Regions from separate parts of the Nonomuraea sp. NPDC003754 genome, predicted to be linked through region 1. Evidence: riboswitches for the same ligand, from Rfam matches in the RefSeq annotation. Region 1 holds a riboswitch; each other region holds the start of a gene.
What was found. A riboswitch is a leader RNA that binds a small molecule or an ion and turns the genes downstream of it on or off. The one in region 1 is predicted to bind cyclic di-AMP.
Positions count from the first base shown of each region.

Region 1 (7,687 bases):
TTCTCACACCTCTTCGGCGTCGTAGAGGTCCCACCACTTGCCGCACTTGCTGACGCGGTGGGTGGACGGGTCGTACTGGCAGACCTTGACGCGCACCGCGTAGACGTCGTCCTCGTGGAACTGGAAGGACTTGTAGCCCGGGTAGCCGCAGTAGTAGCGCGAGTAGACCTGGTACCAGTCGTACTCGTCGTCGGCCGCCTGGAACTTCACGTACGCGCACTTGCCGCCCTGGTTGTAGGTCCTGTTGTCGAGGTCGTAGAGCCGTCCCTTGACGTGAACGGAGTTGCCGTCCTCGTAGTCGCCCTCGACGCCGATCCAGCCGCTGGCCTTGGCCAGGCCGTACTTGGCGTAGTAGGAGCCCCAGTAGTCGTCGTAGTCGGAGGCGCCGGTGGAGGAGGAGGTCGTCGAGGCGTTGGCGGTGGCGGGGAGCGACAGGGCGAGTGTGCCGGTGGCGGCCACTGCGAGGAAGCCTGTCGCGAGCTTCTTCATCATGATCTCTCCTTGAGCCCCGCGGTTCCGGCTCCCTGCCGGATCCCCCTGGGCTCCTGGGTCATTGGTAACCCCGCCTCCTTGCACTCCCTTTGCAAAGAGCTGACGAACTCTTGCATTGCGCCATATCGGTACCCTTTGGTGTTGTGAGCGACGAACTTCCCGAGCAGATGCGCATCCGGAGGGAGAAGCTCGACCGCCTTCGTGACGAGGGCGTCGATCCTTATCCGGTGACCTTCCCCCGTACGGCGACCAACGCCGAGATCAGGGAGAAGTACCAGGGTCTCGACCCTGACACCGCGACCGGCGACAAAGTCGGCGTCGCGGGGCGCGTCATGCTCAACCGCATCGGCGGGAAGCTCTGCTTCGCCACGCTGCGTGACGGCGGCGGTGACCTGCAGGTCATGATCTCCCTCGACAAGGTGGGAGAGGAGTCGCTGGCGGCCTGGAAGCGCGACGTCGACCTCGGCGACCACGTCGGCATCGAGGGAGAGGTCATCACCTCCCGGCGCGGTGAGCTGTCCATCCTCGCCGACCGCTGGCAGATCACCTCCAAGTGCCTGCGCCCGCTGCCGGAGAAGCACGTCGGCCTCACCGACCCCGAGGCCCGGGTACGGCAGCGCTACGTCGACCTCATCGTCAACGACGAGGCGCGCTCGATGGCCCGCGTCCGCAGCGCCACGGTCCGCGCGGTGCGCGACTTCTGGCACGAGGAGGGCTACCTCGAGGTCGAGACGCCCATGCTGCAGCCGATCCACGGCGGCGCGGCGGCACGGCCGTTCAAGACCCACATCAACGCCTACGACATGGAGCTCTACCTCCGCATCGCGATCGAGCTCTACCTGAAGCGGCTCGTGGTCGGCGGCATCGAGAAGGTCTTCGAGATCAACCGCAACTTCCGCAACGAGGGCGCGGACTCCACGCACAACCCCGAGTTCACGATGCTCGAGGCGTACGGCACCTACCTCGACTACAACGACATGGCCGAGCTCACGCAGCGGATGTACCAGCGGGCGGTCGTGGCCGCGCTGGACACCACCGTGGTCGTGCACGACGGCGTCGAGATCGACCTCGGCCTCGCGCGCTGGCCGAGGGTCAGGCTGTACGATGCGGTCTCCGCGGCGCTGGGCGAGGAGATCACCACCGACACCCCGCTCGAGCAGGTCAGGAAGTACGCCGACGAGCGTCACGTCCACTGGGACGCGAAGTGGGGCCAGGGCAAGCTCGTCCAGGAGCTCTTCGAGGAGCTGGTCGAGCACACGCTGGTCCAGCCGACGTTCGTCATGGACTACCCGCTGGAGACCTCGCCCCTCACCCGGCAGCACCGCGACAACCCGCTGCTCACCGAGAAGTGGGACCTGATCGGGTTCGGCACCGAGCTCGGCACCGCCTACTCCGAGCTGGTCGACCCGATCGAGCAGCGCCGCAGGCTCACCGAGCAGTCGATGCTGGCGGCCGGCGGCGACCCCGAGGCGATGCAGCTCGACGAGGACTTCCTGCAGGCGCTGGAGTACGCGATGCCGCCGACGGGTGGCGTCGGGGTCGGGATCGACCGGATGATCATGGCCTTCACCGGCAGGAACATCCGGGAGACGATCCTGTTCCCGCTGGTGAAGCCCACCGGCTGACGCGTGTCCACGCCGGTCGTCACCGCCGGGCGGGCTCGCCGGTGACGATCGGGGCGGTCGCGTCCTGAGGCGGCCCGGCGGGCCGTACCCGGTCGGGTGGCGGTGTCAGAGGGTGAGGACCAGGCGACCGCGCAGGCCGCCCTTGGCGAGACGGGCGTAGGCGTCGCCGGCCTGCTCCAGCGGGTAGGTCCCGGCGACCCTCGCGGTCAGCCGGCCGAGCCCGGCCAGCCGGGCGATCCCGGCGAGCTGGAACGGCTCCTCGCGGAAGAACACGGTGGCCACGTCCGTCCCCCGCAGCGCGACCGGTGCCACGCCGGCTGTGAGGGTGACGAACGTCCCCCCGTCGCGGAGGGCGTTCAGTCCCTCCAGGCCGGTCACGGCGGCGTCGATCACGGCGTCCACCCCGCCTGGCACCCGCTTCCTGACCGCCTCGCCCAGATCCTCTCCGCGCGGGACGAACCACTCGGCGCCGAACCCCCGGACCAGTTCCTCGTCGTCGCCTCCCGCCGCGGCCACCACCCGCAGGCCGCGGGCCGTCGCCAGTTCCACCGCGAACCCGCCGACGGCGCCCGCGGCCCCCGTGACCAGGACGGTCTGGCCCTGGCTCAGGTTCGCCCGGTCGAGCGACTGCCACGCGGTCAGCGTGTTGAGCGGCAGGGTGGCGGCCTCGACCAAGGACAACCCCGCCGGAGCGGGCGCGACCGCCGGCGCGTCGACCACCACGTGGTCCGCCTGGGCCTTGGTCGGCAGTTCGAGCCGGCTGACCAAGGCGATCACCTCTTGCCCGGGCGCGATGGCGACGCCTTCACCCACCTGGTCGACCACGCCCGCGGCGTCGAAGCCGAGGCCGTAGGAGTCGAGCTCGCGGGCGACGCCGTAGTCGCTGAGCGAACCTGAGGCGACCGCGAGGTCGAACGGGTTCAGGCCGGCGGCGGCGACCTTGATCCGGACCTGGCCCCGGCCCGCCTGGGGAGTCGGGGCCTCGATGAGCTCGGGAGAGCCGGAACCGCCGATGAGGGCACGCATGGTTGTCATGCGGACGACCCTAGGGAGAGAAGCTCTCTTCTGGTAAGAAGGCACCTGGAAGTGCGTAAGCCACCCGGAGGAGCTCGCATGGCGACCACGACGGCGGCCGCGCGCCGTGCCGCGGCCAAGCAGGAGTACGACGCGTACGTCGCGCAGTGCCCCTCGAGGAAGCTGCTGGACACCCTCAGCGACAAATGGGTCAGCCTGATACTCACCGCCCTGGCCGGCGGCTCGATGCGATACAGCGATCTGGCCAGGACGGTCGCGGGCGTGAGCCAGAAGATGCTGACGCAGACGCTTCGCGGGCTGGAAAGGGACGGGCTGGTCTTCAGAACGGTGACCGCCTCGGTGCCGGTGCGCGTGGATTATGAGCTCACGCCACTCGGAACGAGTCTGCTCCCACTCATGGCCGCGATCAAGGAATGGGCGGAGAGTCACATCGAGGATGTCGAGCTTGCCCGCGAACGCTATGACGCCGGGCAGACCGCTGAAAAAACGGCGTGAAATTCAGGATAAGAGCGCATTGCGGTCGGCCGGTTGTGGCCTGATCTTCGCGCCGTATGTCGCGCGAGTTCTTCATATAGAAACGATCAAGTCAATAGTCGCCGTCAAGCGCTTCGTGGAATCAACCTTGACGACCTTTCGAGTATGCGTTTACCGTCTGCGGGACGAGCAGCGGTGCTCGAGCCGAGACGTCGCCGAGTTGTGCTGTTGGGGGGAGGGCTCCCGATGGATGTGCTCACCGACGACGGAGTCGTGTTGAGCCAGGACGACCTGGATCTCCTCGCGGAGTTGGCCAAGGGTGTCACGGTCGACCGCGTGGGCAGAACGCTGGAGATCAGCGGCCGCACGGTCCGCCGCCGCCTGCGCGTCATCTGCGACAGGATCGGCGTCGCCACGGCCATCGAGGCCGTGGCCTGGGCCGCGCGCCGGCGACTGATCTAGTCGGCGATCCGTACGGCTCCCGCGAACGGCCTGTTGGCGATCGCGGCGACCCGGACGACGTCACCCGTGCGGGGCGCGTGCACCATCATCCCGCCGCCGATGTAGATGCCCACATGGTGCAGGTCGTTGTAGAAGAAGACCAGGTCGCCGGGGCGTAGCTGCTCGCGCGAGATGTGGGTGCCGGCCGTCCACTGGTCGCCGGTGTAGTGCGGCAGGCTGATGCCCACCTGCTGGTAGGCGGCCATGACCAGGCCCGAGCAGTCGAAGGAACTCGGCCCCTCGGCGCCCCACACGTACGGCTTGAGCTGTTGGGTCAGCGCCCAGCGGGCGGCCTGCGCGGCCTTGCCGCTGCCGATGATGGGCAGGTTGACCCTGCTGGCGCGGGTGCCCGGCCGTCCCGCCTCGCCCAGGGCGCGCCGGAACAGGCTGCTCTCGGTCTTGGCGACCATCGAGGTGATCTTGTCGCGTTTGCTGCCGAGGTCGTTGACGAGTTTCTGGACCTCGGCCAGGCGTGTCTTGGCGGTCGCCCTCGCCTTCTCGGCGGCGGCGATGGACTCGGCGAGCTCCTTGACCTCCTGGCCCTGCTGCTGGCCGAGGGCGTAGGAGGTGGCGGCGGCGTCGAGGAAGGAGTCGGGGTCGCCCGACGAGGTGAAGGCCAGGCCGTCGGCGAGGCCGCCGTACATGTAGGTGCTCTCGGCCACGAGCGTGGCTCGGGCGCGCTTGGCGGCCAGATCGGCCTCGCTGGTGGCCAGGACCTTCTTGGCGGTCTCGGCGGACTTCTTGACGCCCTTGAGCTTCTCGCGCTGCCCGTTGTACTGCTCGGTGAGCGTCTCGATGTCGTTGTGCATCTTCTCGACGCGCTCGGCGAGCTCCTTGAGCGTCGGCTTGGGGTCGGCGGCGGCCGGGCTCAGCGGCATGGCGAGGGCGAGGGCGGCCATCGCGGCGCTCACGACGGCGAACCGCTTCCTGGGGGAGCCCGGTTCGTGGGGGCGGGCGTGCTTGCCCGCGGACTTCCCCTCGTGAGTGCGCCTGCGCTTCACCAACCAGCTCCTCTCGTAGCCGCCGACCGGGTTAGCTGACGGGTTCGGGCCGGAGCAGCCCTACCGAGCACGGACTCGGACTCACCCCTGTGGCGGTCGGTGGTCCGCCGGCGGGTCCCCGGCTCCCCGTGGTGGGGGATTAGGCGCGTCACCCACGCCTGGCTGCGTGGGTGACATCGTCGCTGGACACTAGTGCAAGCCAGGTTCGTGCTCAACCAGAACTACGGATCCAGTAGAGGATGCGCAAACAAAGGATCACGGGCGGGTCACGCGAAAGCCTGATCAACCAGGGTATTGCGTGCCCTTTGCCCGGATTGGCAGAGATTTGTCGGGCATGTCGTGCGTCGATGCGGAGCGTGCTCGCCTCACTACGTGAGGTCATGTGATGGTAGTTAGGGATGGGCCGAAACAAGCTCGGTACGCTGAAGGGCCATGGAGCAGGTCGTCGAGCGCCCAATGCAGGACACCGAGATCGTCGTACGGCGCGCCCGCACGCCGGACGTCAGGTCGATCAAGCGCCTGGTCGACATCTACGCGGGGGCGGGCCGCAAGCTTCTCGAAAAAGCCACGGTCACGCTGTACGAGGACGTCCAGGAGTTCTGGGTCGCCGAGCGCGGCGGCCAGGTGGTCGGCTGTGGCGCGCTCCATGTGCTGTGGGAGGACCTCGCCGAAATTCGCACGGTCGCCGTCGATCCCGCGGCCAAAGGTTCAGGCGTCGGTCACCGTATTGTTACCGCGCTCGTGAGAACGGCTCGCGACCTGGGCCTTCGCCGGGTCTTCTGCCTGACGTTCGAGGTCGACTTCTTCGCCCGACACGGCTTCGTGCCCATCCAGGGAACGCCGGTATCACCCGAGGTCTACGCCGAGCTGCTGGCCTCCTACGACGAGGGTGTGGCCGAGTTTCTGGACCTCGAGCACGTCAAGCCCAACACCCTTGGCAACACCAGGATGCTGCTTCATCTGGACGCAGTTGACTACGGCGTTGACCAAGAGGAAAGGTGATTGTTGATACTCATGTCGATACGTTGGGCAACAGCAAGCATGTGTCCTGACATGTGCCACATGCGCCATCGAAGCGAGGTGACACGGTGAGCACCGGACAGCCGCCGTACCCGGACCAACCTGACGACAATTCCGGATACGGTCAGCAGAACGCAGGACGCCCTGGCGAGCAGCCGGATCCTGACGTGACGATCGTCGGCTATCGCCATGAGGGCGGCGGCTACGGTCAGCCGTCACAGGGCCAGCCCGACCAAGGCTACGGCCAGCAGGGCTACGGCCAGCAGCCCGGTTACGGCCAGCAGGGCTACGGCCAGCAGCAGCAGCCCGGCTACGGCCAGCCTTCCTCGGGCCAGCAGGGCTACGGCCAGCAGCAGCCCGGCTATGGACAGCAGGGCTACGGCCAGCCCGCGTCAGGCCAGCAGCCCGGCTACGGCCAGCCCTCCTCGGGCCAGCAGGGCTACGGCCAGCAGCCCCCCGCTTCCGGCCAGCAGCCTTACGGTCAGCAGGGCTACGGCCAGCAGTACGGCCAGCCCGGCTACGGCCAGCAGGCCGCCTCGGGCCAGCAGCCCGAGTACGGCCAGCAGGGCTACGGCCAGCAGCAGGCCTCCTCCGGCCAGCAGCCCGAGTACGGCCAGCAGCCGGAGTACGGGCAGCCCGGCTACGGCCAGCAGCAGCCCGGGTACGGCCAGCCGGCGTCCGGCCAGCAGCCCGGTTACGGCCAGCCCTCCTCGGGTCAGCAGCCCGGCTACGGCCAGCAGCCCGGCTACGGTCAGCAGGGCTACGGCCAGCAGGGCCAGTCGCAGCCCGGCTACGGCCAGTCCTCGCCCTACGGCCAGCAGCAGCCCTACCAGCCCGGCTACGGCCAGCAGCAGCCGCCCGCCTACGGCCAGCCCGGCTACGGCCAGCCGTACGGCGCTCCGGCCGGCCTGCAGCCGCCCGGCGCACCCGCCCCGCTCGCCGAGTGGTGGCAGCGCCTGGTCGCCCGCATCGTCGACGGCGTGATCTTCGCGGTCTTCTGGATCATCGTGAGCACGGTCCTGTTCATGGTCGCGGGCCCGAGCTACGACCTCGCCACCGGCACGTTCACCGGCATGAACCCGCTCGTCCTCGCGGCGATCCTCGCCGTCCTCGCGGCGCTGTTCTACGTGGGTTACGAGTTCCTGCTGACCAAGTCCAAGGGGCAAACGGTCGGCAAGATGATCATGGGTATCAAGATCGTCCCGGTTGGCGGCTCGCTGCCCCCCGGCGGTCTGGAGAGCGACTCCGCCATCAAGCGGGCCGGCATCACCTGGGGCGGCGTGATCCTCAACGCCATCCCGATCCTCGGTGGCCTGCTGGCCTTCGCCGCGATCGGCGTCAACGGCGCCTCCCACCTCTGGGACAAGCCGCTGCAGCAGACCTTCGCCGACAAGTTCGCCGGCACCGTGGTCGTGAAGATCAAGTAAGCGGATACCGAAAAAACGGGGACCGGCGTCGCGCCGGCCCCCGTTTTCGCGTCCCCGGCCCTGTAATCGCGGCCGGCCGGCGTACAGAATGGGGCTTATGGTCGCGCCGCCG
Region 1 covers NZ_JBSGJX010000013.1:132,969-140,655, reverse strand. The annotation lists gene ACWEVS_RS18530 (hypothetical protein) at 4-492, opposite strand; gene lysX (bifunctional lysylphosphatidylglycerol synthetase/lysine--tRNA ligase LysX) at 636-2,117, shown strand; gene ACWEVS_RS18520 (NADP-dependent oxidoreductase) at 2,223-3,152, opposite strand; gene ACWEVS_RS18515 (winged helix-turn-helix transcriptional regulator) at 3,231-3,647, shown strand; gene ACWEVS_RS18510 (LuxR C-terminal-related transcriptional regulator) at 3,873-4,088, shown strand; gene ACWEVS_RS18505 (NlpC/P60 family protein) at 4,085-5,128, opposite strand; cyclic di-AMP (ydaO/yuaA leader) riboswitch at 5,134-5,284, opposite strand; gene ACWEVS_RS18500 (amino-acid N-acetyltransferase) at 5,561-6,130, shown strand; gene ACWEVS_RS18495 (RDD family protein) at 6,217-7,575, shown strand; gene ACWEVS_RS18490 (RDD family protein) at 7,673-7,687, shown strand, end outside.

Region 2 (7,687 bases), on a different contig from region 1:
GCTTCTTCGAGCTCGCCGCCCGCGACTTCGCGGACGCGACGGCCGACGCGTGGCGCCGGACGCTTGACTTCGTCGGCACGCACGCCGGTCTCACCAGCGAAACGTGACGGGCTCACCTCGCCGGAGGGGGCGGGGCAGCTGCGCGTGGGGCGCGCTCACCTCGCCGGACAGCGATGAGGAAACCGCGGGCAGGGCGCGCTCACCTCGCCGGACAGGGGTGGGGCAGCTGCGCGTGAGGGCAGCAGACGACGCCGAGACACAGATAGCGGCCGCCCTGCAGCCAGATCCCCCACTGCACGTCCACCCCGCGCGCCAGCAGGTCGGCCGCCTCCTCCAGCCGGTACTCCACGCCGATCCGCGCCTCCTGGTCCGGCCGCAGGAACGACCCTTCCGCGTGCGCGTACTGGGCGCGCAGCCAGGCCAGCACCTGGCCCACCTCGTCGCCGGTGAGCGAGATCCGCGAGCGGGGCTTCAACAGCCAGTCGCCGGTCCGCATGGGCGGCAGGTGCGAGCGGCTGAACAGGGCCGGGTCAGGTTCGGGAAGCGGATGGGCGGTCCCCGGCGGCCGGCCCGTCCCCGGCACGGGGCGGCGCTCCGCCTCCCGCCACAGCTCGTCGCCCACCCCCACCCAGCTGTAACAGTGCCAGTGCATGAGCTCCCCCTCGGGCGGCGCCGCTCAAGACCATCGTCTCTCTGAACGCCGGGCGGAGCGTGCCTTCTCGTCTCCGAGGGAGATTCCCTGGCAACGGGTGGGCCTACGCGAGGCGGGGCTCCGGTCGACCCGAAGGACGGACCGGAGCCCCGCGGCGGCAGGCCTGTCTCCTCGTCAGGAGAGCTTGTGGATCCAGTTGTGGGTGTCGGGGCGGGTGCCGTACTGGATGCCGAGCAGTTCCTCGCGCACCTTCATGGTCACGGGGCCGGGGGTGCCGTCGCCGATCGTCCAGGCGCGGTCCGCGCCCTTGACCGACCCGACCGGCGTCACGACCGCCGCCGTGCCGCACGCGAACACCTCGGTGAGTTCGCCCGACTCGCAGCCCGCCTGCCATTCCTCGATGGACAGGCGGCCCTCCTCGGCTTCGAGGCCGAGGTCGGCGGCCAGGGAGAGGATGGAGTCGCGGGTGATGCCGGGCAGCAGGGTGCCGGTCAGCTCGGGGGTGAAGAGCTTGTTGCCGAAGACGAAGAACAGGTTCATCCCGCCCATCTCCTCGACGTACCTGTGCTCGTTGGAGTCGAGCCAGACCACCTGGTCGCAGCCCTGCTCGACGGCCTGACGCTGGGCGACGAAGGCGGCCGCGTAGTTGCCGCCGCACTTGGCGGCGCCGGTGCCGCCGGGGGCGGCGCGGGTGTACTCGGTGGACAGCCACACCGACACCGGCTTCACGCCGCCGCTGAAGTAGGAGGCGGCGGGGGAGGCGATGACCATGTACCGGTAGCTCTTGGACGGGTAGTTGACGCCCAGCCCCACCTGCGTCGCGATGATGAAGGGCCGCAGGTAGAGGCTGTGTCCCTCGGTGGTGGGCACCCAGTCGCGGTCGGCCTGGACGAGCAGGTCGAGCGACTCGACGAAGGTGTCCTCGGGCAGTTCCGGCATGGCCATGCGGACGCAGGAGGCGTTGAAGCGGCCGGCGTTCGCGTAGGGCCGGAACGTCACGATCGACCCGGTGGCCTGGCGGTAGGCCTTGAGCCCCTCGAACAGCTCCTGCGCGTAGTGGAAGACGGAGGTGGCGGGGTCGAGGACGAGCGGCCCGTACGGCGTGAGCCGCGCGTCGTGCCAGCCCCTGCCCTCGGTGTAGTCGATCGAGATCATGTGATCGGTGAAGGTCTGTCCGAACCCCGGGTTCGCCAGTACCTGCTCGCGCTCCGCAGCGGTGCGAGCGTGGTCGGAGAGCTGCACATCGAAGCTGAGCTTCTGAGCGGTGGTCATGACAGAAATCCTTCTCTTTCCGCGAGATTTGCCCTGAGTCCATTTTGCGATGAACCGGGTAACGGGAACTTACAGCAAACGCCTGGCGTTCTCGCGAGCCGCCAGGCGCTGATTGTGGTATCCAGGCGGCTACGCGCTCGCCGGATCCCGGACAGTATGGACCCGGCCGAAGGGCGCCAGGCCGCCTATGGTGCTGGAGTGGCAGGCGGTCAGGCGCCGCCGGCTACTCGTGCGGTGATGTCGTCACCGATCTCGTGCGTCGTACGGCCGGCCCGTCCGGTGAGGCGCTCCACGATGTCGTCGGCCACGGCCTGCTCGACGCGGGCCGCCTCCTCGGTCAGGCCGAGGTGGTCGAGCATCATGGCCACCGACAGAATCGTGGCGGTGGGGTCGGCCTTGCCCTGGCCGGCGATGTCGGGCGCGCTGCCGTGGACCGGCTCGAACATGCTGGGCGCGGTCCGGTCGGGGTTGATGTTGCCGCTGGCGGCCAGCCCGATGCCGCCGGCGATGGCGGCGCCGATGTCGGTGATGATGTCGCCGAAGAGGTTGTCGGTGACGATCACGTCGAAGCGCTCGGGCTGGCTGACGAAGAACATCGAGGCCGCGTCGATGTGCTGGTAGTCGGTCGTGACCTGGGGGAACTCGGCGGCCACCCGGTTGACGGTGCGCATCCACAGGTCGCCGGCGTAGGTCAGCACGTTGGTCTTGTGGACCAGCGTGAGCTTCTTGCGGGGGCGCTCGGCGGCCTTGGCGAAGGCGTAGCGGACCACGCGCTCGACGCCGAAGGCGGTGTTGAGCGACTCCTGGGTGGCGATCTCGTGCGGGGTGCCGCGACGCAGCACGCCGCCGGCGCCCGCGTAGAGGCTCTCGGTGCCCTCGCGCACGACGATCATGTCGATGTCTTCGGGGCGGGTGTCGGCCAGCGGGGTCGTCACGCCGGGGAAGAGCTTCACCGGACGCAGGTTGACGTAGTGGTCGAGCTCGAAGCGGAGCCGCAGCAGCAGGTCACGCTCGAGGACGCCCGGCGGGACGCTGGGGTCGCCGATCGCGCCGAGCAGGATGGCGTCGTAGCCGCGCAGCTCCTGCAGGGTCTCGTCGGTCAGGGTTTCGCCGGTGGCGTTGTAGCGAGTGGCGCCCAGATCGTAGTGGGTGGTCTCGATCTTGGCGCCGACCGCCTCCAGGACCTTGAGCCCCTCGGCGACGACCTCGGTGCCGATCCCGTCACCGGGGATGACGGCCAGACGAATGTTGCGCGACTCCATGGCCGGTACCTTACCGGGTCGTCTCGGCTGGCGAACACCTGATCTCATTGTCCGGACACGGCGTTTTGTCGTGTTTGCGGTCTTTTGACCCTTTCGTTAGAGTCTCGGCCAGCCTAATCCGGTGCGACGTTCGCACGGAGCCGGGGACCCATTCCCCCTGGGGCGAATCGGCACCCCCATGCCGTAGGGCGGCTTCCACGCCCGAGCCCGTCAGCTAACCCGGTCGGCCCCGTGGAAGGACATTCCCCTGTCTCGCATCATCACGGCTGCCGTCGTCGGCGGCCTCCTCGCCACAGGTATCGCCGCCGCCTCCCCCGCGTCGGCCGCCCCCGTCCCCGCCCTGAAGCAGCCGGTCACGGCCGAACCCGGCACCGACCGGCCCGTCCAGGACGACCCCGCTCGTACGGTGACCCTCACCGGAGCGGACATCAAGAAGGCCCAGCTCGAGAAGGCACCCAAGCCCGCATGGCAGATCGCGCTCGACTTCGCGATGGCCAAGCGGGGCACGCCGTACGTCTGGGGCGGCACCGGGCCGAACGGCTACGACTGCTCAGGACTGACGATGAAGGCCTACAAGAAGGCGGGGATCGAGCTTCCTCGCGTGGCCGCCGACCAGTACCAGGCGTACGACAAGAAGATCAAGTGGAACAACCTGAAGCCCGGCGACCTGGTCTTCTTCAGCGGACTGGGCCACGTCGGGATGATCTCGAAGCCCGGCTACATGGTGCACGCGCCGCACAGCGGTGACGTGGTGAAGGAGGAGAAGCTCAGCGCGTGGCGGCGCCAGGCGTTCGTCGGCGCGGTACGGCCCGACCCCAAGGGCGTGAAGCAGCAGGCGCGGCTCGTCGAGGCGAAGTCCTCGTCCGCGCCCGTGGGGCTACGAGCCACGTTCTGACCCGTCGGAGCGCGCACCAGCCCGGGAACCGGAGGCGGTTTCCGGGCTGACGCGCGCCCGGAGGGGGATCCGGGGTCTCCCCGGTGGAGCAGGGGGACCTCCACCGGGTGGTCCCGCTCAACAGGGGAAGCCGGCCGGCGCCCTCAGGGGGAAAAGGGTGGTCCCACCCAGCGGGGGAAGGGTGGTGTCCCGCCCAGCGGGGAAAGGGGCGGTCCCGCTCAGCCGGGGAAGGGGGAACCGCCGTTGTCCCTGCGGTCCAGGGCGGTCTGGAGGGCCTGCGCGGCCTCTTCCTCGTGGTCGTCGGCGCGGTTCCATGGATACATGTCGTACACGTGGCTCATCTCGTTTCGCGGACGCGAGTGAAATCGGACGTCGGATCCCGGTCGCGGATCCGACCGGGCCTGGTCTCGTGCGGTCCGGATCACGGACCGGACGAAAGGGGACTTAAGGCCGACGCAACGCCGCTCACCGCGACGGGTAGTCGACCTGCCCTAACAGGCCCCGTCGCGGCAGGTAATAAGTACGAGTACCCAGCGCATCCCTACCAAAGTACCTGGCACGGTCCAGGCTGTCTCGTTGGACGTCCGAATATCTCACGATGCGAGACGACAGCGGAAAGCAAGAACGCCCTCCCGCCGAGCGGCGGAAGGGCGTTCTCCATGGGAAGCGTCAATCGGACAGGTCGACCGAGCGCCCGCTGTCGGCGCCGATCTCCGCCACGATCTGGTCCATCACGTCCGACGGGATCGCCGAGTCGACGGTCAGCGCGATCAGCGCCTTGCCGCCCTTGACGTCCCGCGCCACCTGCATGGAGGCGATGTTGATGCCCTTCTCGCCGAGCAGGTGACCCACGACGCCGACGATGCCGGGCCGGTCGGTGTAGGTGAAGAAGGCCAGGTGGTCGGTCGGCTCGATCTCCATCTCGTAGCCGTTGACCTCGACGATCTTGGTGATCTGGCGCGGCCCCGACAGCGTGCCCGACACCGAGACGGTGCGGCCGTCGGCCAGCACACCGCGCACGCCGACGACGTTGCGCCAGTCGGGGCTCTCGGAGCTGGTGACCAGCTCGACGGTCAGGCTGCGCTCCTTGGCCAGCAGCGGCGCGTTGACGTAGGTGACGGCGTCCTCGACGATGTCGGTGAAGACGCCCTTGAGCGCGGCCAGCTCCAGCACCCGCACGTCCTGCGCGGCGATCTCGCCACGGACCTCGATGTCGAGCTTGGTGGCGGTCTCACCGGCGAGCGCGGTGAAGACGCGGCCCAGCTTCTCGGCCAGCGGCAGGCCCGGCTTGACGTCCTCGGCGACGACGCCGCCCTGGACGTTGACCGCGTCGGGCACGAACTCGCCGGCGAGGGCCAGCTTGACGCTGCGGGCGACCTGGGTGCCGGCCTTCTCCTGGGCCTCGTGGGTGGAGGCGCCGAGGTGCGGGGTGGCGACGACCTGGTCCAGCTCGAACAGCGGGCTGTCGGTGCAGGGCTCCTTGGCGAACACGTCCAGGCCCGCGCCTGCCACGCGCCCTTCCTTGATCGCGGAGTAGAGCGCGGCCTCGTCGACGATGCCGCCGCGGGCCACGTTGATGATGCGCACCGACGGCTTGACCTCGTGCAGCTCCTTGTCGCCGATGAGACCCAGGGTCTCCTTCGACTTCGGCAGGTGCACGGTGATGAAGTCGGCGGTCCTGATGACCTCCTCGAGGCTGACCAGCTTGACGCCCATCGCCGCGGCGCGGGCCGGCGGCAGGTAGGGGTCGTAGGCGATCAGCTCGACGCCGAACGGCTGCAGCCGCTGGGCCACGAGCTGACCGATCTTGCCGAGGCCGAGGATGCCGACGATCTTCTCGTCGAGCTCGACGCCGGTGTACTTGGACCGCTTCCACTCGCCGTTCTTGAGCGCGGCGTGGGCCTGCGCGGTGTTGCGGGCGCTGGCGAGGATGAGTGCGATCGTCTGCTCGGCGGCGCTGGTGATGTTGGAGGTCGGCGCGTTCACGACCATGACGCCGGCCTTCGTCGCCGCCTCGACGTCGACGTTGTCGAGACCGACACCCGCGCGGGCGACGACGCGCAGTTTCGGCGCCGCGGCGATGGCCTCGGCGTCCACCTGGGTGGCGGAACGGACGATGAGCGCGTCCACGTCGGCGAGCGCGGGCAGGAACTGCGAGCGGTCGGCGCCATCGGTGTGACGGACCTCGAAGTCGGCGCCGAGCACCGCGAGACCTGCTTCCGACAGCTCCTCTGCGACCAGAACGACGGGCTTGTTCACTGTGATGGATCCTTCGGGCATGCGACGGGCTGAGGGACACGTCAGCGGGCCCCTCGGATCTCTCTGAGTCTATCTAGGCTTGTGAACGCATTCACGAGGGTCTCAGGATCTGGGCGAGCCCGGTACCCACCCCCCGGGAACTCATCCCGACCGCAGCCAACTTTGTCTTGATCGGGAGATTTCTTCGCTATTAGCCTGATAAGCCGTGGGCTACTACCTATCGTTCACCCTATGAGCATCGGGAACCCCGCTCTCGCCGACGTGCTCGTCCAGCACGGCAGTCCGCACCTGCTGCTGGCCGCACTCGCCGACAGGGGAATCCTGGTCGCCGTGCGCCCTGACCGCTCCGTCGTCCTGGGCACGACCCAGGTCGGTGACCGCGTCCTGCTCGGTTATACCGGGCCCCAAACCTACGCACGGCACCGGGGCGGCCATTCGCTGTCGGCCTGCGACGCCGACACCATCCTCGACATCCAGCGCGTCACCGGCGTGCGGGAGATCGTGATCGACGCCGCAGGCCCGGCCGCGGCAGCCGTACCGATCGAGGATCTCCAGCGTTTCCTCGTCTCGACGCGGACGGGATCTCAGCCGGTGCTGTCCGGCGCGATGCCCACCGCGTACGCGACCGGGGCCATGGCCGCGGTCTCGACCGGTGGCTCGGTGCTGCAGAGCGCGCCGCCCGTGCAGGTCGCGCCCGCGCCGCAGTCGTGGATCCCCGCGCCGCGCCCCCACCTGTCGGGGCCCATGCAGCAGGTGGATCCCGGCTACCGCCGGTGCACCCACCCGATCCTGCCCGCGCTGCGCGGCGCGATCGTGCTGCTGCTGTCCGACTACCCGCTGGTCCACCACGTGTGGATCTCCGAGGCGCGGACGGCCTCGGGCGCCCCCGGCATCATGCTGCACGTCAAGGTCCACATGTCGGCCGCCGAGGACGTGGTCCGCGACCTGCACCGCGGGGTTCGCGCCAGGCTGCCGCAGCTGGCGGCCAGCGAGGCGCCGATCCTCATGGCCCGGGTGGCCGACGCGCGTAGCGAGCGCAGGATGGTGGAGCTGGGCGCGCACGTGGTGTGCGCGGACGTCACGGACTGATTGGGCCTACCGAGCAAGAGCGCGGACGTCACGGACTGATTGGGCCTACCGAGCAAGAGCTCGGTCGGCTTGACTGGCGGCGTGATCGTCTCCACCGGCGTGCGGCTCGGGTACGGCGTGGGCTCGTTCTGCACGGCCACCTACGCCGCGGTGCCGGGACTGCTGCTGCTCTACTACATGACCAACTTCCTGGCCGTGCCCGCGTGGTTCGCCGGCCTGGTCGTGGCCGCGCCCAAGGCGTGGGACCTGGTCGTGAAC
Region 2 covers NZ_JBSGJX010000014.1:129,709-137,395, forward strand. The annotation lists gene ACWEVS_RS19520 (dienelactone hydrolase family protein) at 1-107, shown strand, start outside; gene ACWEVS_RS19525 (hypothetical protein) at 200-652, opposite strand; gene ACWEVS_RS19530 (branched-chain amino acid aminotransferase) at 827-1,924, opposite strand; gene ACWEVS_RS19535 (3-isopropylmalate dehydrogenase) at 2,134-3,186, opposite strand; cyclic di-AMP (ydaO/yuaA leader) riboswitch at 3,287-3,430, shown strand; gene ACWEVS_RS19540 (C40 family peptidase) at 3,593-4,081, shown strand; gene ACWEVS_RS19545 (hypothetical protein) at 4,300-4,422, opposite strand; gene serA (phosphoglycerate dehydrogenase) at 4,751-6,340, opposite strand; gene ACWEVS_RS19555 (hypothetical protein) at 6,572-7,429, shown strand; gene ACWEVS_RS19560 (MFS transporter) at 7,511-7,687, shown strand, end outside.
Region 2: linked by a shared signal. The riboswitch ahead of ACWEVS_RS19540 (C40 family peptidase) and the one ahead of ACWEVS_RS18505 (NlpC/P60 family protein) in region 1 are both predicted to bind cyclic di-AMP.

Region 3 (7,687 bases), on a different contig from region 1:
ACCAGCACGCCCGACAGCAGGAACGGCACCCGCCAGCCCCATGACAGGAAGGCCTGCTCGGACATGGTGGCGTCCAGGATGCCCAGCAGGGCGGTGGCCAGGATGAAGCCCGCGGGGACGCCGACCTGCGGCCAGCTGGCGTTGAAGCCGCGCCGCCGCGGGTCGCCGTGCTCGATGGACATGATGACCGCGCCGCCCCACTCGCCGCCCAGGCCGAGGCCCTGGACGAACCTGAGCGCGCCGAGGAGGACCGGTGCCGCCGCCCCGATGGCGTCGTAGGTCGGCAGCACGCCGATGAGGAAGGTCGAGATGCCCATCACCAGCAGCGTGACCACGAGCACCGTCTTGCGGCCGACCTTGTCGCCGAAGTGGCCGAAGACGATGCCGCCGAGCGGGCGGGCCACGAAGGCGACGGCGTTGGTGACCAGGGCGAGCAGGGTCGCGTTGAGCGGGTCGAAGGTCGGGAAGAACAGCTTGCCGAACACCAGCGACGCCGCCGTGCTGTAGAGGAAGAAGTCGTACCACTCCAGCGACGTGCCGATCAGGCTGGCGAGGATCACTCGCCGCGTCTGGTGCATAGTCATCGCTCCTAGAGATGGGGGTGTTCTTTTGAATCTAAGGATCGTTGAACAATTCGACAAGGGTTTTGTTCGATGCTTCCCTGAGGGGTGTGGAGAACGTGGTCGCGGCGCTTGAACACGAACGGGTCCGTCTGGGGCGCAGCAGCACGGCCGAGCGAGTGGCCGACATCCTGCGCGAGCACATCATCGAGGGGCTGTTCGCCCCCGGCCAGCGGCTGTCGGAGGAGGCCATCGGCAACGCGCTCGGCGTCTCCCGCAACACCCTCCGCGAGGCCTTCCGGCTCCTCGGCCACGAGCGGCTGCTCGACCACAAGCTCAACCGCGGCGTCTTTGTCCGCGTGCTGTCGGCCGCCGACGTCGCCGACCTCTACCAGATGCGCCGGGTTCTCGAAGGGGCCGCGGTACGGCGCACCGCCTCGCCCGAGGCGCTGGCCCTGATCAAGGAGACGGTGGAGGAGGCCGAGCGGTCCGCGCTGGCCGACCGCTGGCAGGACGTCGGCACCGCCAACAGCCGCTTCCACCAGGCGCTGGTCGCGCTCCACCGCAGCCCGCGGCTGAACGAGGCGATGCGCCAGCTGCTGGCCGAGCTGCGCCTGGTCTTCCACGTCATGAGCAATCCGCGCGCGCTGCACGAGCCGTTCGTCGAGCGCAACCGGCAGCTGCTGGAGCTGCTGGCGGCGGGGCGGGCCGACGAGGCCGGCACCTTCCTCGAGAGCTACCTCGACGACGCCGAACGGCTGCTGCTGCACGCCTACGAGCCGCTGGACGCGTCCGGCACGCGATGACCGGCTGAGCCAAGCCGTGTCCCAGCTGTGACCAACCTCTCCGCCTCGCCGGCAGTCCAACCCGGTGAAGGAGGAGAGGCACCATGCGAAGGACACTTCTGGGGGCGGCGGTGGTCGCGGTGGCGGCCGCGGGACTGCCCGCCTTGGCCCACGCCGACAGTGCGAGGACGGCCGGCGCCGCGTGGGTGGGCTCGTGCGTCAGCCCGGACGAGAGCAGCCGCGCCTGCGGGGCCTGGCGGTTACGGCTGCGCTCGGGCAAGCAGGTCACGGTCGCCGACGCGGCCGCCACCTCGGTCGACGCCTACGGGCGCGCGACCGACGAGACCGGCGCGTTCGCCGTCAGCGCCGACGGCCGGTGGATCGTCTACGAGCGCAGGAGCGACCACCGCCTGGCCGTGCGCAGGGCGGCAGGCGGCCGCGTCACGCTGCTGCCCAAGTCGCTGACCAGGCTCGGCACCGACGTCCTGACGGTCCGGCTGTCGCCCTCGGGCGACCGGGTCCTGCTGGAGTACGACGACACCGACGCCAAGGAGCCCGGCAAGATCGTCACGGTGGCCACGGGGAAGATCGTGAAGCTGCCGGCGGGGGACGATCTGGAGGGCTTCAGCGCCGACGGCGACGAGGTGCTCGCCCAGCGCTACAACAACGACAACACCACGACGCTGCTCGCCGTCGGGCTGGACGGCAGCAGGTTCGCGCAGGTCCCGCCGCAGGTGGTGATCAACGCCGCCACGCGGGCGCTGGCGGCCGACGGCCGCACGGTGGCGGTGCTCGCGGGGGAGAAGCCCAGGCTGCGGCTGTACGACCTGAGCACGGATCGGCTGGCCGCGGCGGTCGACGTGCCGCTGCCCAAGGGCAGCGAGGTCTACCACGTCCAGTGGAGCGGCGCCGACCGGCTGACGGTCAAGACGCAGTCGGGCGGGGACGACAAGCCGACGGTGGTACGGGTGCTCACCGTCGACACGGCGACGGGCGCGGTCAAGCCCGTGGAGACCTTCACGTTCACCGCCAGGCAGCACGCCTGGATGACGGCGGGAGAGTGACGAGATGAAGCTCAGGATCCTGGCGGCCGTCGCCGTCGCCCTGGCGGTGCTCGGCGTGCCGGGCCAGGCCGCGGTCGCCGGCCCCGGTCAGGCGCCGGGTCACGACCGGGGACATGACCACGCCCAGAGCAGGGGCGACGCCATCCGCTACGCCTCCGCCCAGGGCTGCCCGCAGAAGGACGGCACCGTCGTGCCCTGCGGCACCTGGCGGCTGGTCTCCCACAAGGGCGAGGTCACGCCGCTGAAGGACGCGCAGCTGCGCGCGCTGGGCGCGGACGGCAAGCCTGTCGACTACGCCGTCGCGCCCGTCGCGGTCTCCGGCGACGGCACCCGGGTCGCCTACTTCGCCAAGGCCGGCCACCTGGCCGTCCGCACCGTGAAGGGCGGTGTCCGCGTGCTGCCGAAGGACGCGCTGCCACCCAGGACCAGCCAGTACGACGTGACGCTGCAGCTGTCCGACGACGGGGCCAGGCTCGCCGTCGTCGCCGGCAGGGCGCAGGTGTTCGACACCGCGACCGGCGCCAGGCTCGGGACGCTGCCCAGGAACAGCGTCTTCGTCGGCTTCAGCGGCGACGGGGAGAAGGTGCTGGCCACCATGGACGGCGCGGAGTCGGTGCTGGAGATGCACGTCTACGATCTGGCGGGCCGGCGGCTGCTGAGCGACACGCCGCCGCAGCTGGTGTCGGCCAACGGCCCGCACGCGCTGCACGCCGACGGCAGGACGATCGCGGTGCTGGTCGGGGGGACCAAGGTGAAGCTCTACGACCTGGCGGACGGCCAGGTCGTCGGAGGCCACGCGATCAAGCTGCCCAAGGAGGGCACGGTCCACAAGCTCGACTGGACCGGCGACAACCAGGTGACCCTGCACGTCTCCCAGTACCCCACGGGCAAGGCCACCAGGATGACCGTCCTGCAGCACGACGTGACCTCGGGCGCGACCAGGGTCCGCGACAGCTACTCGATGCTCAAGGACACGTTCGTCTTCGCCGCCTGCGGCGGCTGAGCGCGCGGCTCCGCCCGCCGTACCGCCTTTGCCGGGTACGGCGGGCGGTCGGCACAATGCCCGCATGACCGACAGGACCGTGCGGATCTCCAAGTACCTGGCCAGGCACCTGCGCCACGACCCCGCCGCCATCGGGATCACGCTGGACGAGCACGGCTGGGTGCCGATCGACGAGCTGCTGGCGGCCGCGGCCAGGCACGGCTTCCCCATCACCAGGGATGAGCTCGACACGGTGGTGGCCGACAACGACAAGCGGCGCTACGCGATCAACGGCGACCGCATCAGGGCGAGCCAGGGCCACTCCGTGCCCGTCGACCTGGGACTGGCGCCGGTGGAGCCGCCGCACGTCCTCTACCACGGCACCGTCGGGCGCAACCTGGCCGCCATCAGGCGCTCGGGCCTGCTGCCGATGACCAGGAGGCACGTCCATCTGTCGGCCGACAGGCAGACGGAGGTGCGGGTCGGCTCCCGGCGCGGCGTCCCGGTGGTGCTGGTCGTCGACGCGCGGGCGATGCACGCGGCCGGGCACGAGTTCGTGGTCAGCGCCAACGGGGTGTGGCTCACCGACGCCGTGCCGGCTGCTTACCTGCGGTTCCCCGGCTGATCGGTGCAGACAGGGGAATGGACGAGGGTCCTGCGGGTGGCCGGAGGGCAAGCGCGCTGAGACGGCGCCGTCGCGGCCTGGGGGAGCGTTCTGTGGGGGAACGTTCTGCGGGGGGCGTTCTGCGGGGGGAACGGGGTGGCCGGTCCGAGGGGACCGGCCCGAGCCCGTGGGTGGCCCCCGTCACCGGAGCGGCGCGTGGCCGTCCTGGCGACAGGGCCGGGGGGAATGCGGGGGAAGGGGAAGCGTCAGCCGCCGTAGCTGGGGTAGCCGTAGCCGACGACCTGCGACTTCGGACGGACACGCTGCTCGACGGCGCCGTTGCCGGTGTTGCCCTCGATCGTGCTGATCGTGCCGTCGCCGTTGTCCTTCTCGACGAAGCCGACGTGGTCGATGGAGTCGAGGCTCTTGCTGCCGTCCCAGGCGAAGAAGACGACGGCGCCGGGCTTGGGCGCGGTGCCCCAGCGCTTGTTGGCCTTGAACCACTTGGCGTGGGTCACCGTGTAGGCGTCCCAGCCGACCTGCGTGCGGGCGCCGGTCATCTCACCGACCCACGAGACGAACATCGCGCACCACGGGGCGTTGGCGTACGCGCTGACGTCGCCGCCGTCCCTGACGACCGTCTCCCTGGCGCGCTGCGATCCGACGTACCAGTTCTGGAACTTGGTTCCGCCGCCCGCGGAGTTCTCCTTGACGCCGACCTGCTTCTTGGCCTCGGTGAGAACGACGGTGGCGGAGGGGATGACCTTGGCCTCCGGCCTGGCGGCGGCGGGCTTGCCGGCCTCCTCCTTGGGCGCCTTGGCGAGGACGGCTACCCGCTGGCTCTCGGACAGCGGGAGCTTCTCGGCCTGGGCGGCGGTGGGAACGAACGAGCCGGCGATGACGACGGCGCCGAGCGCGGCATGCGCGTAGGTGAGCTTCGGGGCACGGCTACGGCTGGGCTTTGCCATGGGAAGGGGAACTCCTTGCTAGCTTCCTGCCGCTTACCGGGTTAGCTGACGGGTTCGGACGCGAAGCTGCCCTACGGCACGGTGTGCCGATTCACCCCAGAGGAAGTGGGTCCCCGGTTCCGCATGGTGCGGATTCAGCGGTCACAGGCGAACCTGTGATGATTGCAATGACAGGCAATGTCCGGAATGCCCGGTTTATGCCTTGAGTGAGCCTAAGGTAATACACGAGGCAAGTAGCTTACAAATTGATAAAGGTCCGGCGATCATTTACGGTCAGGTCATGTCGCCACAGGACCTGTTCAACAGGGGGCTGCGGGAAGACGGACACCGTCCGGACGAAGCCCGGCGATGGTATCTCCTGGCGATCGCATCGGGCCATCCGGCCGCCGTCCAGCGGGCGGCCTTCAACCTCGCGCTGATCGAGGACGAGAGCGGCCACCTCGACGCGGCCCGCCACTGGTACGGCAGGGCCGGCACGCCCAGGGCGATGTTCAACCTCGGCGTCCTGGAGGACTGCTGCGGCAACACCGACGCGGCCCGGCGCTGGTACGCCAGGGCCATCGAAACCGGCCACGAGGAGGCCGCGCCGCGCGCCATGTTCAACCTCGGCCTGCTGGAGGGCAGGGAGGGCCGCCCCGACCGGGCCCGCGCCCACTTCCGGGCGGCCGCGGGCTCCGGCCACGCCGAGGCGGCGGCCCGCGCTACCGAGCGCCTAGCCTGACCCTGGCGTCCTCCAGCATCCGCATCATCGCCAGGCTCTCGTCCAGCGGCATGACAGAGCTCTCCGTCCTGCCCTCGGCCAGCGCGGCGCGCACCTCGCGCACCTCCTCGGCGTAGCCGTTCATGGCGGGGTCCAGGACGAGCTCCTCCGGATCCACGCCCGGCCCCGACAGCACGATGCGCCGCGGCGCCCAGAACGGCGCGGCGATGTCGGCCCGCAGCCCCGTGCCCACCACGGTCGCGGTGTTGGCCAGCGGGCTGAGCAGCGAGGTTTCGACCAGCGCCCTGGTGCCGCCCGCGTAGGTGAGCAGCGCCGCCACCTCGGCGTCCACGCCGGAGGGGCCGAGCGATCCGGTGAGATGCGTCTCAGCCGGCTCGCCGAGCAGCAGCTGCGCCAGCCCGAACGGGTAGATCCCCAGGTCGAGCAGCACCCCGCCGCCGAGCGCGGGGTTCCAGAGCCGGTGCTCGGCCGCGTAAGGCTGGACGAAGCCGAACGAGGCCTGCACCGAGCGCAGCTCCCCGAACCTCTCCTCCGTCAGCAGCGCCCTGATCAGGGGATTGAAGCGCATCCACATCGCTTCCATCAGGAACACGCCCGCCTGCCTGGCCAGCTTCACCATCCGCTCGGCGTCGGCCACGCTCGCGGCGAGAGGTTTCTCACACAGCACGGCCTTGCCCGCCGCGATGGCCGCCTCGGCCACCTCCAGATGCTGGGCGTGCGGGGTGGCCACGTAGATCACGTCGACGGCGGGGTCCTGGCACAGCTGGGCGTAGGAGCCGTAGGCCGCGTCCGCGCCGAGCGCCGCCGCCAGCTCCGCGGCCCTGCCCTGGTCGCGGGAGCCGACCGCGGCCACCCGCATGCCGGGCTCCGCGGCGATCACCGCGCCGACTGTCCTGGCGATCCCGCCCGTGGCCGCGATGCCCCACGCTAACTCACGCATGACGAACCTCCCTTTCCGCGATCAATCCTCCCTTATCTCGGACATGCGAACGGCCCGCGCCGGCGGCGCGGGCCGTGCCCGTTCGGTCATGTCAGCCCATCCAGTTGAACGTGGCGGGGTCGGGACCGAGGCGCGTGCCGGTGTTCAGCGCGCCGATCGCCGCCATGTCCTCCGGGTCGAGGGTGAAGTCGAACACGTCGATGTTCTCCCTGATTCGCGAAGGGGTGACCGATTTGGGGATCACCACGTTGCCGAGCTGGACGTGCCAGCGCAGCACGACCTGCGCGGGCGACTTGCCGTGCTTGCGGCCCAGCGTGGCCAGCGCCGGATCGTCGAGCAGCCCCCTGCCCTGCCCGAGCGGGCTCCACGCCTCGGTCAGGATGCCGTTGGCCTCGTGGAAGGCGCGCAGCTCCGGCTGGGGGAAGCGGGGGTGCAGCTCGATCTGGTTGATCGAGGGGACGATCTCGGTCTCGTTCATGAGCCGCTCGAGGTGGGCGATCGTGAAGTTCGACACGCCGATCGCGCGCACCCTGCCGTCCTTGTAGAGCCGCTCCATCGACTTCCACGCCTGGACGTACTTGTCCTGCGCGGGGACGGGCCAGTGGATGAGGTAGAGGTCGAGCTGGTCGAGCCCCAGCCGGGAAAGGCTCGCCTCGAAGGCCGCCTCGGCCCTGTCGTGGTCGTCGTTCCACAGCTTGGTGGTGATGAACAGCTTCTCGCGCGGAACGTCCGCGCGGGCGATCGCCCGGCCCACGCCCTCCTCGTTGAAGTAGAGCCTGGCGGTGTCGATGCTGGTGTAGCCGGCCTCGATGGCGAAGGACACGGCCCGCTCCGCCTCGTCGTCGGGAACCTGCCAGACGCCGAAGCCGAGTTGCGGTATCTGCACGCCGTCGGTGTTGAGCAGCAGCGAGTTCATGTTCATCTCTCCATTGTTAACGTCGCGTTGGCTGGCACTTCGAGTGGGCGTCCTACCGTGGCGCGTGTCGTGAACGAACAGGAATCCGTGGCCTGGGTGGAGTCGCCACTTCAGATGCTCTGCGCCGTCGAGGCCCACCACGCCGGG
Region 3 covers NZ_JBSGJX010000044.1:57,421-65,107, reverse strand. The annotation lists gene ACWEVS_RS37705 (MFS transporter) at 1-578, opposite strand, end outside; gene ACWEVS_RS37700 (GntR family transcriptional regulator) at 671-1,366, shown strand; gene ACWEVS_RS37695 (hypothetical protein) at 1,450-2,409, shown strand; gene ACWEVS_RS37690 (WD40 repeat domain-containing protein) at 2,414-3,412, shown strand; gene ACWEVS_RS37685 (RNA 2'-phosphotransferase) at 3,477-4,016, shown strand; gene ACWEVS_RS37680 (CHAP domain-containing protein) at 4,262-4,963, opposite strand; cyclic di-AMP (ydaO/yuaA leader) riboswitch at 4,979-5,113, opposite strand; gene ACWEVS_RS37675 (SEL1-like repeat protein) at 5,244-5,684, shown strand; gene ACWEVS_RS37670 (Gfo/Idh/MocA family protein) at 5,665-6,624, opposite strand; gene ACWEVS_RS37665 (aldo/keto reductase) at 6,716-7,540, opposite strand; gene ACWEVS_RS37660 (hypothetical protein) at 7,610-7,687, shown strand, end outside.
Region 3: linked by a shared signal. The riboswitch ahead of ACWEVS_RS37680 (CHAP domain-containing protein) and the one ahead of ACWEVS_RS18505 (NlpC/P60 family protein) in region 1 are both predicted to bind cyclic di-AMP.

Region 4 (7,687 bases), on a different contig from region 1:
GGGATCGCCGCGGTCGCTGCCCGTGGCGCCAGAGGGGGGACCGGACATCGGGTACGCGGCGTACGCGGCGTACGCGGTGTACCCGATGTCCTGCCTCAGCGAGCGTTGGGACGCTTGCCGTGGTTGGCCGCCTTCTTCTTGCGGGCCTTGGTCTTGCGGGCGCGCTTCGCCATCGCCTACCTCCTCATGTGATGATCCCAACCTCTCGCGAAGGCGGCGGCCCGGACAAGGCCTTCGCCAGATTCCACTCCCCATGTTTCAACATAGATGTGTCATAATTTGGTGGAATCTGTTGGAAGGAGGGCACATGCTCGCACCACAGCGGCAACAGGCGATCCTGGAGCGCGTCCGTCGCAGCGGCGGAGTCCGGGTGGCCGACCTCGTCCGCGAGCTCGGCGTCTCCGACATGACCATTCGCCGGGACCTGGAGGCGCTCGCCGAGCGGGGCCTGCTCGAGAAGGTGCACGGCGGGGCCACGATCAACGGCCCCGGCTCGACGGAAGAGCCGGGCTTCGCCGCCAAGTCGATGCGTCAGCAGCCGGAGAAGGACGCGATCGCCCGCAGGGCGGCCACGCTCGTCCGCCCCGGCACCGCCGTCGCCCTGTCGGCCGGCACCACCACCTGGACGCTGGCCCACCACCTGGTCGACGTGCCGGACCTCACCGTCATCACCAACTCCATCCCCGTCGCCGACGTCTTCCACCGCAGCCCGCGCGCCGACCGCACGGTGGTGCTCACCGGCGGCGTCCGCACGCCGTCCGACGCCCTGGTCGGCCCGGTCGCCGTCGCGGCCATCAGGCGGCTCCACGTCGACACGCTGTTCCTGGGCGTGCACGGCATGAGCACCAAGGCCGGTTTCACCACCCCCAACCTGCTGGAGTCGGAGACCGACAGGGAACTGGTCGCCTCGGCACATCGCCTGGTGGTCCCGGCCGACCACACCAAGTGGGGCACGGTCGGCATCAGCACGATCGCGGAGCTGTCGGAGGCCGACGTCGTCATCAGCGACGCGGCCCTGCCGGACGAGGCGCGCGCGGAGCTGGCCGAGCGGGCGGGAGAACTGATCATCGCGGAGGACATCAAGTGAAGCGCACCATCGCGCACATGGCCGACGGCCGAGAGTTGATCTACTTCGACCGGCGCGACGACGCCGACCGGAGCGCGATCGACGAGCGCGAGCTGCCGCCCAGGCCCGCGGCCTCCGAACTGCGCTACGACCCGCTCACCGAGGAGTGGGTGGCGATGGCGGGTCACCGGCAGACCCGCACCTTCCTGCCGCCGGCCGACGAGTGCCCGCTGTGCCCGACCAGGCCCGGCAAGCCGACCGAGATCCCGGCCGCCGACTACGACGTCGCCGTCTTCGAGAACCGCTTTCCCAGCTTCTCCACCAACCTGGGCACCTACACCGCCCCCGGCGGGCTGAGCGAGGTGCGGCCGGGGGTCGGGCGCTGCGAGGTCGTCTGCTTCACCTCCGACCACGGCTCCTCCTTCTCGGCGCTGTCCGACGAGCAGGTGGAGCTGGTGATGGAGGCCTGGGCCGACCGCACGGCCGAGCTGTCGGCGATCCCGGGCGTGGAGCAGGTGTTCTGCTTCGAGAACAGGGGCGCCGAGATCGGCATCACGCTGGCGCACCCGCACGGCCAGATCTACGCCTACCCCTACGTCACCCCGCGCACCCGCCTGCACCTGGCGGCCGCGGCCAAGCGGCCGAACCTGTTCGCCGACGTGCTGGCCGCCGAGCGGGCGGGCGAGCGTGTGGTGGCCGCCAACGAGCTGTGGACCGCGTTCGTGCCGGCCGCCGCCCGCTACCCGTTCGAGGTGCACCTCTACCCGCACCGCCAGGTTCCGGACCTGGCGGCGCTCACCCAGGAGGAGCGCGCCGCCTTCGGCCCCGTCTACACCCGCGTGCTGAAGGCGCTCGACGGGCTGTTCGGGGTGGTCATGCCGTACGTGGCCGCCTGGCACCAGGCCCCCGTACGGCACGGCCGCGACCTGGCCTACCTGCACATGGAGCTGTTCAGCATCCGCAGGGCGCCGGAGAAGCTGAAGTACCTGGCGGGCTCGGAGTCGGCGATGGGCGCCTTCGTCAACGACGTTCTGCCCGAGGACGCGGCACGGCTGCTTCGATCACAAGTAGATCACTAATTAATGTCCGCTTGAGGTCGCATTACGGGGGATTTACTACTAATATCCCGATTCGTCGGCTTTCACAGCCGTCACATGCCTAATCCTGGGCGCGTTGCCCGGAGCCGGGGACCCATCGAGAACCTGGGGTGAATCCACGCGTGTGGTAGGGCTTCTCCCGCCCGAACCCGTCAGCTAACCCGGCCGGCAGACGGAGAGGATCGTTCGTGGCGTCCCCCACGTCCCGTTTCGCATGCGGTGCTGTCGCCGCGCTGTCCCTCGTGATCGGTTCCGCGACCGCAGTCTCGGCTGCCCCCAAGCCGTCCGAACCGCAGTTGCGGACCGAGCTGAAGAAGCTCAACACCCGGGTCGACAAGCTGATCCGGACCTACAACGCCAAGCGCGTCTCGCTGGCCAAGGCCCAGAAGGACGCGAAAGCGGCCGGGAAACAGCTCGCGGCGGCCGAGCAGACCCTGGTCACGGCCGAGAAGGAGGCCTCGAGGATCACCGAGCTGCGCTACCAGGCCAGCACCCCTGACCTGCCGACGCTGCTGTTCACCCCCGACCTCAACACCGCCGCCCTGCTCGAGCAGATGAGCGCCGAGCAGGACGCGGTCGTCAAGAACGTCGCCGCGGCGCGCGACACCAAGAAGCAGGCCGCCGACGCGGCCACCGCGCTCGCCGACCGGATCAGGACCGAGACCGAGCAGGTCGCCGGCGACCGGAAGGCCGCCGAGGGCATGATCAAGGACATCGAGAAGAAGCTGCAGGCCCTCGTGCCGACCGGTCCTGGCCGCAAGGCCGACGGCAGCTGGGCGCCCGAGCTTCCCGCCGGGTCGGACAACATCACCCCGCGCACCCGGCTCATGCGCGACACCATCAAGAAGACGTTCGCGCTGCCGTTCGAGGTGGGCTGCTACCGGTCGGGCAGCAGCGGGGAACACCCCCTCGGACGGGCCTGCGACTTCATGATGAGCTCGGGCGGCTCCATGCCCGCGGCCGTCAACCGGACGCTGGGCGACCAGATCGCGGCGTGGGCGGTGAAGAACCAGACCCGCCTGGGCGTCAAGTACGTGATCTGGCGGCAGCGGATCAACAGCGGCAGCGGCTGGCGGCCGATGTCCGACCGCGGCAGCATCACCGAGAACCACTACGACCACGTCCACGTCTCGATGAACTGAAAGCAGGCGATGGCGAGCCGCCTGGACCGATACGCCTCCGCCGCCCCCGCGGCCGTCCTCGGCGGCGGGGGCGTTCACGGGTCAGGCGAGGTCGAACCGGTCGAGTTCCATGACCTTGGTCCAGGCCGCGACGAAGTCGGTCACGAACTTGTCGCGGGCGTCCTGGCTGGCGTAGACCTCCGCGAGGGCCCGTAGCTGGGAGTTGGAGCCGAAGATGAGGTCGACCGCGGTGGCGGTCCACTTCACCTCATCGGTGACCACGTCGCGGATCTCGTACAGATGCTCCTCGGAGTCCGATGCCTTCCACCGGGTGCCCGGGGAGAGCAGGTTGGTGAAGAAGTCGGCGGTGAGCACACCGGGCCGGTCGGTGAGGACGCCGTGCCGGGTACCGCCGACGTTGGCTCCGAGGGAACGCAGGCCGCCGATGAGGACGGTCATCTCGGGCGGAGTCAGGTTCAGCATGTAGGCACGATCGACGAGCAGCACCTCCGGTTGCGTCTTCTCGTCGGAACGCAGGTAGTTGCGGAACCCGTCGGCCCGCGGCTCCAGGACCCGGAAGGACTCGACGTCGGTCTGCTCCTGAGTGGCGTCGGTACGGCCCGGGCGGAACGGCACCGTCACCGCCACGCCGGCCTCGCCCGCTGCCCTCTCGACGGCGGCCGAGCCGGCCAGCACGATCAGGTCGGCGAGCGAGATCTTCGCGCCGCCGGCCTCGTTGAACTCGCGCCGGATGCCCTCGAGGGTGTCCAGGACCGTCGTGAGCTGCTCGGGCTGGTTGACCTCCCAGCTGCGCTGCGGCTCGAGACGGAGCCGGGCGCCGTTTGCGCCGCCGCGCTTGTCGGTGGACCGGAAGCTCGCTGCGGCGGCCCAGGCGGTGGAGACCAGTTGAGCGGTCGTGAGGCCGGACTCCAGGATCTTCGCCTTGAGGGAGGCGACGTCGGCGTCGCCCACGAGTTCGTGGTCGACCGCCGGCACCGGATCCTGCCACAGCTGGGGCTCGGCGACCCACGGTCCGAGGAAGCGGCTGACCGGACCCATGTCGCGGTGCAGCAGCTTGTACCAGGCCTTGGCGAAGGCCGACGCGAGCTCGTCGGGGTTCTCCAGGAAGTGGAGGGAGATCTTCTGGTACGTCGGGTCGACGCGCAGCGACAGGTCGGTCGTGAGCATCGTCGGCTTGTGCTTCCTCGACGGGTCGTGAGCGTCCGGGATGAACGCCTCGGCGTCCTTCGCGACCCACTGCTTCGCGCCGCCGGGGCTCGTGGTGAGCTCCCACTCGTGGCCGAAGAGGATCTCGAAGTAACGGTTGCTCCACTGCGTCGGCCGGTCGGACCACGTCACCTCGAGACCGCTGGTGATCGTGTCACCGCCCTTGCCGGTGCCGTAGCTGCTCAGCCAGCCCAGGCCCTGCGCCTCCAGCGGCGCGCCCTCGGGCTCCGGCCCCACATGGTCGTCCGCGACGCCGGCGCCGTGGGTCTTGCCGAACGTGTGGCCGCCGGCGATGAGAGCGACGGTCTCCTCGTCGTTCATCGCCATCCGTGCGAAGGTCTCGCGGATGAAATGCGCCGCCGCGGCCGGGTCCGCGTTGCCGTGGGGACCCTCCGGGTTGACGTAGATGAGACCCATCTCGGTCGCGCCGAAGATCGGCACCATCTCGGTGTCGGTGGCGTAGCGCTCGTCACCGAGCCAGGCGTCCTCCGGACCCCAGAAGATCTCCTCCGGCTCCCAGACGTCCTCGCGGCCGAAGCCGAAGCCGAAGGTCTGGAAACCCATCGACTCCAGGGCGACGTTGCCGGCGAGCACGAGCAGGTCGGCCCACGAGATCTTCTGGCCGTACTTCTGTTTGACCGGCCACAGCAGCCGGCGGGCCTTGTCGAGGTTGGCGTTGTCGGGCCAGCTGTTGAGCGGCGCGAAACGCTGGGCGCCGTCGCCGGCCCCGCCGCGACCGTCGTGGATGCGGTAGGTGCCCGCGGCGTGCCAGCTCATCCGGATCATGAGACCGCCGTAGTGGCCGAAGTCGGCCGGCCACCAGTCCTGCGAGGTGGTGAGCACCTCGATGATGTCCCGCTTGAGGGCCTCGACGTCGAGCTTGCCGAACTCCTTGGCGTAGCTGAAACCCTCTGCCAGTGGGCTGCTCTTGGACGAGTGCGCGCGCAACACCGAGAGGTCGAGCTGGTTGGGCCACCAGTCCCGGTTCGTGCGCGGACGACCGCCGGTCCTCGGGGTCGGCGAGGGGATCGCCGGATTCTCGCTCTCGCTGCCATGCGCGGTCGCGGAGTCTTGGGCGACCGAGTAGCCGGCCGCCGCCTTCTGGTCCACGCCCTGCGCGCTGGAGGGGGCGTTGTCCTGGGTGTCGCTCATCTGCTTCCTCCGAACTGCCGGATCAGTGGGCAATGCGTCTGGTCGCACAGCCGGGACAGGAGCCCCAGGAGACGACCTCCGCATGGCCGGCCACGAAGCCCTGGTCATCCGAGGCGGTGAGGCAGGGGGCGCGGCCGGAGGCGCAGTCGACGTCCGCGATCGCACCGCAGGAGCGGCGCACGACATGGCGATGGTTGTCCCGCACGCGTGACTCGTGGCGGGCGGTCGTACCGGCGGGTTCGATGTGCCGCACCGAACCGGCTGAAACCACTCGCGACTGCGCCTCGAAGTCAGACGCCATATCGTCAACATAGCCGCCCCCTTCGCAGAGCGGACACGCGGCCGTGCCCTGCCGTCCGCCTCGTGGCTTCGGACGCTCCTTGCCCGGGGTCGGCGGCAGGCGTACGTTTGACTCGATGACCAAAATCATCCGTTCGGTCACGAGAGGCGCTCATGAAGACCGTCAACATGATGGATCCCAACCTGCTGGCCGACCCCTTCGGCGGCTTCGCCGAGCTCAGGGAGAAGGCGCCCGTGCTCCGCGCCTCCTTCCCGTGGTTGGATGACGACACCCCCATCTGGCTGGTCACCCGGTACGACGACGTCAGGACCGTGCTGAGCGACCACCGGTTCGTCAACGACCCGCGCAACGTGCCAGGCGGGACGGTCGACAACGCGCGCACGAAGATCGCGCAGGCGAGGGGCGTCCCGCCCGAGTACGCCGACTTCCTGGCCAACGGCATGCTCGACCTCGACGGCGACGACCACCTCAGGCTGCGCAGGCTGGTCTCGCGCGCTTTCACGGCCAGGCGCGTGATGGAGCTGCGGCCCCGCGTGGAGGAGATCAGCGCGCGGCTGCTCGACGCGCTGCCGTCCGACCGGGTCGTCGACCTGGTCGAGGAGTACGCCTACCCGCTGCCGATCACCGTCATCTGCGAGCTGGTCGGCATCCCCGAGGCCGACCGCCCGCAGTGGAGGGCCTGGGGCGCCCGCATGGTCAGCATGGAACCCGGCGCGCTCGCCGAGCCGCTCGTCGGCATCATCGAGTACATCCGCGACCTCATCCCCCGCCGGCGCGCCACACCCGCCGACGACCTGCTCACCGGGCTCATCAGGGCCCACGACGAGGACGGCGACCGCCTGAGCGACGCCGAGCTGGTCACCATGGTGCTCACGCTCGTCCTGGCGGGTCACGAGACCACCGCCCACCTGATCGGCAACGGCACCGCCGCCCTGCTGACCCACCCCGACCAGCTCGCCAGGCTGCGCGCCGAGCCCGAACTGATGCCGCGCGCCGTCCACGAGCTCATGCGCTGGTGCGGGCCCGTCCACGGCACCCGCCTGCGCTACCCCGTCGAGGACGTCGAGCTCGACGGCGCCGTGCTCAGGCGGGGCGAGCCGGTGATGGCGGTGCTCGTGAGCGCGAACTTCGATCCCCGCAGGTTCGACGACGCCGACCGGCTCGACATCGCCCGCGAGTCCGACAGCAGGCGCGAGGTCCACGTGGGCTTCGGCCACGGGCTGCACTACTGCCTGGGGGCGGCGCTGGCCCGACAGGAGGGCGAGGTGGCCTTCGGCGGGCTGCTGTCGCGCTTCCCCGGGCTACGCCTGGCCGTCCCGCCCGAGAAGCTGGAGCGGCAGCTCATGCCCGGCTCCTGGCGCCTGGCGGCCCTTCCCGTGCTCCTGGACGGCTGACCCGGCCGACTCGCCCGGCTCGCCCGCGCGCCCCAGGCCGGTCCCGAGCCCTCCCCGCACCGGCCGCGGGGCCGTCACGCCCCCGGCTCCTCCCGCGCCCCCTGGCGGCGCCGTGGCTCCCCGGCGGGTCCATAATCACACGTTATGACCAACCCCCGGATCGATCCCCCGTTCATCGCCGGCGAGCGCGAGATGCTCGACTCCTGGCTCGACTGGCACCGCGAGACGCTGGCGATCAAGTGCGCCGGCCTGACCGACGACCAACTGCGCGAACGGTCCGCGGCGCCGTCCACGCTGTCACTGCTGGGCCTGGTACGCCACCTGGCCGA
Region 4 covers NZ_JBSGJX010000047.1:11,517-19,203, forward strand. The annotation lists gene ACWEVS_RS38465 (50S ribosomal protein bL37) at 96-173, opposite strand; gene ACWEVS_RS38470 (DeoR/GlpR family DNA-binding transcription regulator) at 308-1,087, shown strand; gene galT (galactose-1-phosphate uridylyltransferase) at 1,084-2,145, shown strand; cyclic di-AMP (ydaO/yuaA leader) riboswitch at 2,212-2,348, shown strand; gene ACWEVS_RS38480 (coiled-coil domain-containing protein) at 2,352-3,305, shown strand; gene katG (catalase/peroxidase HPI) at 3,387-5,663, opposite strand; gene ACWEVS_RS38490 (hypothetical protein) at 5,686-5,964, opposite strand; gene ACWEVS_RS38495 (cytochrome P450 family protein) at 6,117-7,358, shown strand; gene ACWEVS_RS38500 (DinB family protein) at 7,503-7,687, shown strand, end outside.
Region 4: linked by a shared signal. The riboswitch ahead of ACWEVS_RS38480 (coiled-coil domain-containing protein) and the one ahead of ACWEVS_RS18505 (NlpC/P60 family protein) in region 1 are both predicted to bind cyclic di-AMP.